DNA from 2 places in the Variovorax sp. P4_D9 genome. Region 1 is predicted to be linked to the other one. Evidence: riboswitches for the same ligand, from Rfam matches in the RefSeq annotation. Region 1 holds a riboswitch; the other holds the start of a gene.
The links. Region 1 has a riboswitch for S-adenosylhomocysteine ahead of metH (methionine synthase). Riboswitches for the same ligand answer to the same signal wherever they lie in the genome.
Positions count from the first base shown of each region.

Region 1 (4,281 bases):
GGCCCAGCGGCCGCTCGCGTGACCAGACCACGTCGACCCACAGGTCGAGCCCGTTGGACAGGTTCTCGAACGGAATTTCGACCAGCGCGCCCGCTGCCACGTGCGGCCTTGCGAAGTTGCGCGGCAGCCAGCCCCAGCCCAGCCCGGCGGTGATCAGGCTCAGGGCGGCCAGCGCGTTGTCGGTGCGCCAGACATGGCGCGCGAAGACGAAGCGCGGGTCGCTGGTGGCGAGATCGCGCCCGGCGACCACGATCTGCCGCGTGGTCGTCAGGTGCTCCTCGCGCAGCCGTCCGCCGGCCGCCGCCAGCACCGGGTGGTCGGGCGCCATCACGGCCACCATGGTGTCGCTGGCCACCTCCTGGAAGCCCTCCCGGCCGTCCAGGCTGGGGCGTTCGAAGACCAGCGCCAGTTGGGCCCGGCCGCTGTGCAGCAGCGCCAGCGCATCGGCCTGCGGCGCGGCCAGCACCTCGACCTCCAGCAACGGGTATTCGTCCGCCAAGGCGGCCAATGGGCCGCTCCAGGGCGCCGCCAGCAGCTCGGGGGCGATCGCCAGCGTGAGGCGGTTCTCGAGCCCCTGGGTGAGCGCCAGCGCCTGAACCTGGAGCTGCTTCAACTGCGCCGCCAGTAGGCGCGCCTGCGGTTCGAGCGAACGCGCGGCGGCGGTTGGCTGCGGCTCGCGACCGCTGCGGTCGAACAGCGGCAGGTCGAGCTCGGCTTCGAGGTTGGCAATGGCCATGCTGACCGCCGAGGGCACCCGCCCCAGGGCCCGTGCCGCGGCGGAAAAAGAGCCATGGTCGACGACCGCAAGGAACACCTCCACGTTATCGCTGGAAAAACTCATGGCGCTCKATCTATCAAGTTTTCTGAAAGAAGATGACTTTATATATCAGCGGAACAAACATAAAGTTCGGTTCCACGCCAACCAACACAGGATCGATTCCATGCAAGGGCTCAAGCGCCGCGTCGTCTACATCAGCCTCTACGAGGGCATCGCCATCGTCGCCGCCGGCGCGGGGCTGGCGCTGATGTCGGGCCAGGGCCTGGGTCATTCGGGCGTGCTGGCGGTCATCGCCTCGGTCATCGCGGTGCTTTGGAACCTCTCGTTCAATGCCCTGTTCGAGCGCTGGGAATCGCGCCAGACGCTGCGCGGCCGCAGCGTGTGCCGCCGCATCGCCCATGCGATCGGTTTCGAGGGCGGCCTAGTGGCCTTCCTGGTGCCGGTGTTCGCCTGGTGGCTCGACGTCAGCCTGTGGGACGCCCTGGTGATGGACCTCGGCCTGGTGGTTTTCTTCCTGGTCTACACCTTCGTCTTCAACTGGGCCTTCGACGCCATCTTCGGCCTGCCGGCTTCGGCTGCCGGCGCCGCCCAGCCGGCGTAAAATCCGCGGCTCCCAAGGAGCGTTGCAGCGCCGCCGTCCATCCGGGCGGCCGCGTCAGGCTTGGGCTTCCAGACCCTGGAGTGCAACGACGCTCGCCTGACCCCAACGTCCTGCAGGTGAGCCCATGCCAACCGATCCGTCCGCATCCCAGAATCCGCCCCCGATGAAGCTGTCCGGCCTCGAGCCGGTGCAGATCGGCGAGGGTGCCCTGTTCGTCAACATCGGCGAGCGCACCAACGTCACTGGCTCCAAGGCCTTCGCGCGGATGATCCTCAATGGCCAGTTCGAGGAAGCGCTGGCCGTCGCGCGCCAGCAGGTCGAGAACGGCGCACAGGTGATCGACATCAACATGGACGAGGCCATGCTCGACAGCAAGGCCGCGATGGTGCGATTCCTGAACCTGATCGCCAGCGAGCCCGACATCGCCCGCGTGCCGATCATGGTCGACAGCTCGAAGTGGGAAGTGATCGAGGCCGGCCTGCGCTGCATCCAGGGCAAGGGCATCGTCAACTCGATCAGCATGAAGGAGGGCGAAGAGCAGTTCAGGCACCAGGCCCGGCTGCTGCGCCGCTACGGTGCGGCGGCGGTCGTGATGGCCTTCGACGAGAAGGGTCAGGCCGACACCTACGAGCGCAAGATCGAGATCTGCGAGCGGGCCTACCGGATCCTGGTCGACGAGATCGGCTTCCCGCCCGAGGACATCATCTTCGACCCGAACATCTTCGCGATCGCCACCGGCATCGAGGAGCACAACAACTACGCGGTCGACTTCATCAACGCGGTGCGCTGGATCAAGCAGAACCTGCCGGGCGCCAAGGTGTCGGGCGGGGTCTCGAACGTGAGCTTCAGCTTCCGCGGCAACGATCCGGTGCGCGAAGCCATCCACACCGTGTTCCTCTATCACGCGATCAAGGCCGGCATGGACATGGGCATCGTCAACGCCGGCATGGTCGGCGTCTACGACGACCTCGAGCCCGAGCTGCGCGAGCGCGTCGAGGACGTGGTGCTGAACCGCCGCCCCGACGCCGGCGAGCGCCTCGTCGAGGTGGCCGAGACCGCCAAGAGCGGCGCCAAGGACGAGAGCAAGAAGCTCGAATGGCGCGGCACGCCCGAGCACCCGGTGCACGTGAACCAGCGGCTGTCGCACGCGATGGTGCACGGCATCACCGACTTCATCGTCGAGGACACCGAGGAGGCCTACCAGCAGATCCTGGCCACCGGCGGGCGGCCCCTACACGTGATCGAAGGCCCGCTGATGGCCGGCATGAACATCGTCGGCGACCTGTTCGGCCAGGGCAAGATGTTCCTGCCGCAGGTGGTGAAGTCGGCCCGCGTGATGAAGTCGGCCGTGGCCCACCTGATTCCCTACATCGAGGAAGAGAAGCGCCAGGACGAGGCGGCCGGCCGCGACGTTCGCACCAAGGGCAAGATCGTCATCGCCACCGTCAAGGGCGACGTCCACGACATCGGCAAGAACATCGTCACGGTCGTGCTCCAGTGCAACAACTTCGAGGTCGTGAACATGGGCGTGATGGTGCCCTGCCACGAGATCCTCGCGCGCGCCAAAGTCGAGGGCGCCGACATCGTCGGCCTCTCGGGCCTGATCACGCCGAGCCTCGAAGAGATGCAGTACGTGGCCGGCGAGATGCAGAAGGACGATCATTTCCGCATCCGCAAGATCCCGCTGCTGATCGGCGGCGCCACCACCAGCCGCGTGCACACGGCCGTGAAGATCGCGCCGCACTACGAAGGGCCGGTGGTCTACGTGCCCGATGCATCGCGCAGCGTGAGCGTGGCGCAGTCGCTGCTGTCGGAGCAGGCCGCGAGCTACATCGACGAGATCAACGCCGACTACGACAAGGTGCGGCATCAGCACGCCAACAAGAAGCAGACGCCGCTGTGGCCGCTGGCTAAGGCGCGCGCCAACAAGACGCCGATCGACTGGGCGAACTACCTGCCACCGGTGCCCAAGTTCATCGGTCGCCGGGTGTTCCGGAACTTCGGCCTCACCGAACTGGCGAAGTACATTGACTGGGGTCCCTTCTTCCAGACCTGGGACCTGGCCGGCCCGTTCCCAGCGATCCTCAAGGACGAGATCGTTGGCACCGAGGCGGTGCGCGTCTACGCCGACGGCCAGCGCATGCTCAAGCGCCTGATCGAGGGGCGCTGGCTCACGGCCAGCGGCGTGATCGGCTTCTGGCCGGCCAACACGGTCAACGACGACGACATCGCGCTCTACACCGACGAGTCGCGCAGCGAGGTCGCGTTGACCTGGTACGGCATGCGCCAGCAGACCGAGAAGCAGGCGATCGAGGGCGTGATGCGGCCGAGCCGCTGCCTAGCCGATTTCGTGGCGCCGCGCGAGAGCGGCCTGAAGGACTACGTGGGCATGTTCGCGGTCACCGCCGGCCTGGGCGTCGAGAAGAAGGAGAAGTACTTCATGGACGACCTCGACGACTACTCGGCGATCATGCTGAAGGCCCTGGCCGACCGCTTGGCCGAGGCCTTCGCCGAGGCGCTGCACCATCGCGTGCGGACCGACCTCTGGGGCTATGCGGCCGGCGAGGCCCTGAGCAACGAGGACATGATCGGCGAGAAGTACCGCGGCATCCGACCGGCGCCCGGCTATCCGGCCTGCCCGGACCACAGCGTGAAGCGGCCGATGTTCGAGCTGCTGCACTGCGCTGAGATCGGCATGACGCTGACCGACAGCCTGGCCATGATGCCGGCCGCCAGCGTCAGCGGCTTCTACCTGAGCCACCCCGACACGACCTACTTCAACGTCGGCAAGATCGGGCACGACCAGTTGCAGGACCAGGCGGCGCGGCGCCATGAGAGCGAGGCCGATCTCGAGCGTCTGCTGGCGCCTAATCTTTGATACCAACAGGCTGTCGCTAGCAGG
Region 1 is NZ_JBFUIU010000680.1:313-4,593, forward strand. It holds gene AC1DY5_RS42460 (LysR family transcriptional regulator) at 1-841, opposite strand, end outside; gene AC1DY5_RS42465 (PACE efflux transporter) at 942-1,379, shown strand; S-adenosyl-L-homocysteine riboswitch at 1,388-1,480, shown strand; gene metH (methionine synthase) at 1,504-4,257, shown strand.

Region 2 (2,596 bases), on a different contig from region 1:
AGCCGGCCACGCAGGCGACCTTTCCGGCGATCATCACGTCGGTGGCACGCTTGATGCCGTCGACCAGCGACTCGCGGCAGCCATAGAGGTTGTCGAACTTGCTCTTGGTGACCGAGTCGTTGACGTTGATCGCGCGGAACAGCAGCGTGCCCTTGGCCGACATCTCGTTCAGGCGGTGCACGCCGGTGGTGGTCTCTTCGGTCACGCCGATGATCTCGGCCGACTTGCGGCTGTACCAGGTGGCATCGACCGCCAGCTTGGCTTTGATCGCGGCGTAGAGGATGCGCTCTTCCTCGCTAGTCGGATTGGCGAGCACGCCCTGGTCCTTCTCGGCGCGCTGGCCCAGGTGCATCAGCAGCGTGGCGTCACCGCCGTCGTCGAGGATCATGTTCGGGCCCTCGCCCTTCGAGCCCTTGGGGCCGAAGTCGAAGATGGCGTGGGTGTAGTCCCAGTAGTCGGTCAGCGACTCACCCTTGATCGCGAACACCGGCGTGCCGGCGGCGGCAATGGCGGCGGCGGCGTGGTCCTGGGTCGAGAAGATGTTGCACGAGGCCCAGCGCACGGTGGCGCCGAGGGCCTGCAGCGTCTCGATCAGCACCGCGGTCTGGATCGTCATGTGCAGCGAGCCGGTGATGCGCGCGCCCTTGAGCGGCTGGCTCTTGGCGAATTCCTCGCGGATGGCCATCAGGCCGGGCATCTCGGTTTCCGCAATGCGGATTTCCTTGCGGCCCCAGGCGGCCAGGGACAGGTCGGCGATCGCCTGGTCGGCGGTCGAGACGGGGGACGGTTTGAGAACAGCGCTCATTGTTGGCTCCAAAGCAGGTTTGACAGTGGCCACTGCGTTCGGGGGAAGGGACTCACCGCGAGAACAGCGGGTGAGCGTGGTTGCGATGATGGTCCGAGCCTCACGCCTGTCGGCGCTGCAACGCTCCTCGGAATGGGGCATTTTAGCGCCTGGCGCCGGCAGCCTGCCAGCAGCGCCTTTCGATTCGGCCTAGACTGCCGATCCCACCGCAATGCCCCGGCCCATCCGGCCTATCCTTATGTCCAAAGCCAAGATCCTTGCCACTTCGTTCGCGATGGCCGCGTCGGCCACGCTCTCCTTGCCCGCTCCGGCGCAGGCCCCGGCCGCGGAGCCCACCGTGCGCGTGCGCGGCGTCATCGCGCACGTCGACGCGAATTCGCTGACGGTCAAGGACCGCAGCGGCGAGATCGTCACCCTGGTGCGGCCCGCCAGCATGCGCGTGCTCGAAGTGCTTCCGCTCGACATGGCCGCCATCAAGCCCAACAGCTTCGTCGGCGCCGGTTCGCTGCCGCAGCCCGACGGCACCCAGCGCGCGGTCGAAGTGCTCGTGTTTCCGGAAGCCATGCGCGGCACCGGCGAAGGCTTCCGTCCCTGGGACTACATGCCCAACGGGACGATGACCAATGCAACCGTCTCCGCGCTCGCGGCGGCGCCGGCGACGGTCCCGGGCGGCAAGAAGCTGGTGCTCAAGTACGGGGACGGCGAGAAGACCGTCATCGTCCCGCGCGGCACGCCGATCGTCACCTTCAAGCCAGYCCAGGATGACCAGGCGGCGCTGGTGGTCCAAGGCGCGAAGGTCACGGTGACCGCACAGGTCAAGGACGGCAAGCCGACCGCCTCGAGCATGCTGGTGGGCCGCAAAGGCTTCACGCCCCCGATGTGAACACCTGAACGGTAAAATCGTGGGCTTTGCCTCCAGCAACCCGCGCCCGTGAGCGCGCACCGCGTTCACCATGAACTTCGCCTCCGAAACCAAACGCCGCCGCACTTTCGCGATCATTTCCCACCCCGACGCCGGCAAGACGACGCTGACCGAGAAGCTGCTGCTGTTCTCGGGCGCGATCCAGATCGCTGGTTCGGTGAAGGCGCGCAAGGCCTCGCGCCACGCCACGTCCGACTGGATGGAGATCGAGAAGCAGCGCGGCATCTCGGTCGCCTCGTCGGTGATGCAGATGGTCTACCGCGACCACGTCATCAACCTGCTCGACACGCCCGGCCACAAGGACTTCTCCGAGGACACCTACCGCGTGCTGACCGCGGTCGACTCGGCGCTGATGGTGATCGACGCCGCCAACGGCGTCGAGGCGCAGACGCGCCGGCTGATCGAGGTCTGCCGCCAGCGCGACACGCCGATCATCACCTTCGTCAACAAGATGGACCGCGAGGTCCGCGAGCCGCTCGAGTTGCTCGACGAGATCGAGCGCGAGCTCGGCATGCCCTGCGTGCCGATGACCTGGCCGGTCGGCCAGGGCAAGACCTTCGGCGGCATCATCAACCTGCGCACCCAGGCCATGACCGTGTTCGAGTCAGGCCAGGAAAAGCTGCCGCAGGACTTCGAGACCCTGCCGCTGACCGACCGCGAGGCACTCCAGAAGCGCTTCGGACGCGAGTTCGACCACGCGGTGGAAAGCATGGAACTGGCCACCGGCGCCTCGCCGAGCTGGGACCGCGAGGCGTTCCTGTCCGGCCAGCAGACGCCGGTGTTCTTCGGCTCCGGCGTCAACAACTTCGGCGTGATGGAAGTGCTCGACGCGCTGGTCGACCTGGCGCCGCCGCCGCAGCCGCGCACCA
Region 2 is NZ_JBFUIU010000058.1:2,698-5,293, forward strand. It holds gene ahcY (adenosylhomocysteinase) at 1-805, opposite strand, end outside; S-adenosyl-L-homocysteine riboswitch at 871-940, opposite strand; gene AC1DY5_RS09240 (hypothetical protein) at 1,044-1,688, shown strand; gene AC1DY5_RS09245 (peptide chain release factor 3) at 1,759-2,596, shown strand, end outside.
Region 2: it holds a riboswitch for S-adenosylhomocysteine, as region 1 does, so the genes downstream of both, ahcY (adenosylhomocysteinase) here and metH (methionine synthase) in region 1, are expected to answer to the same signal.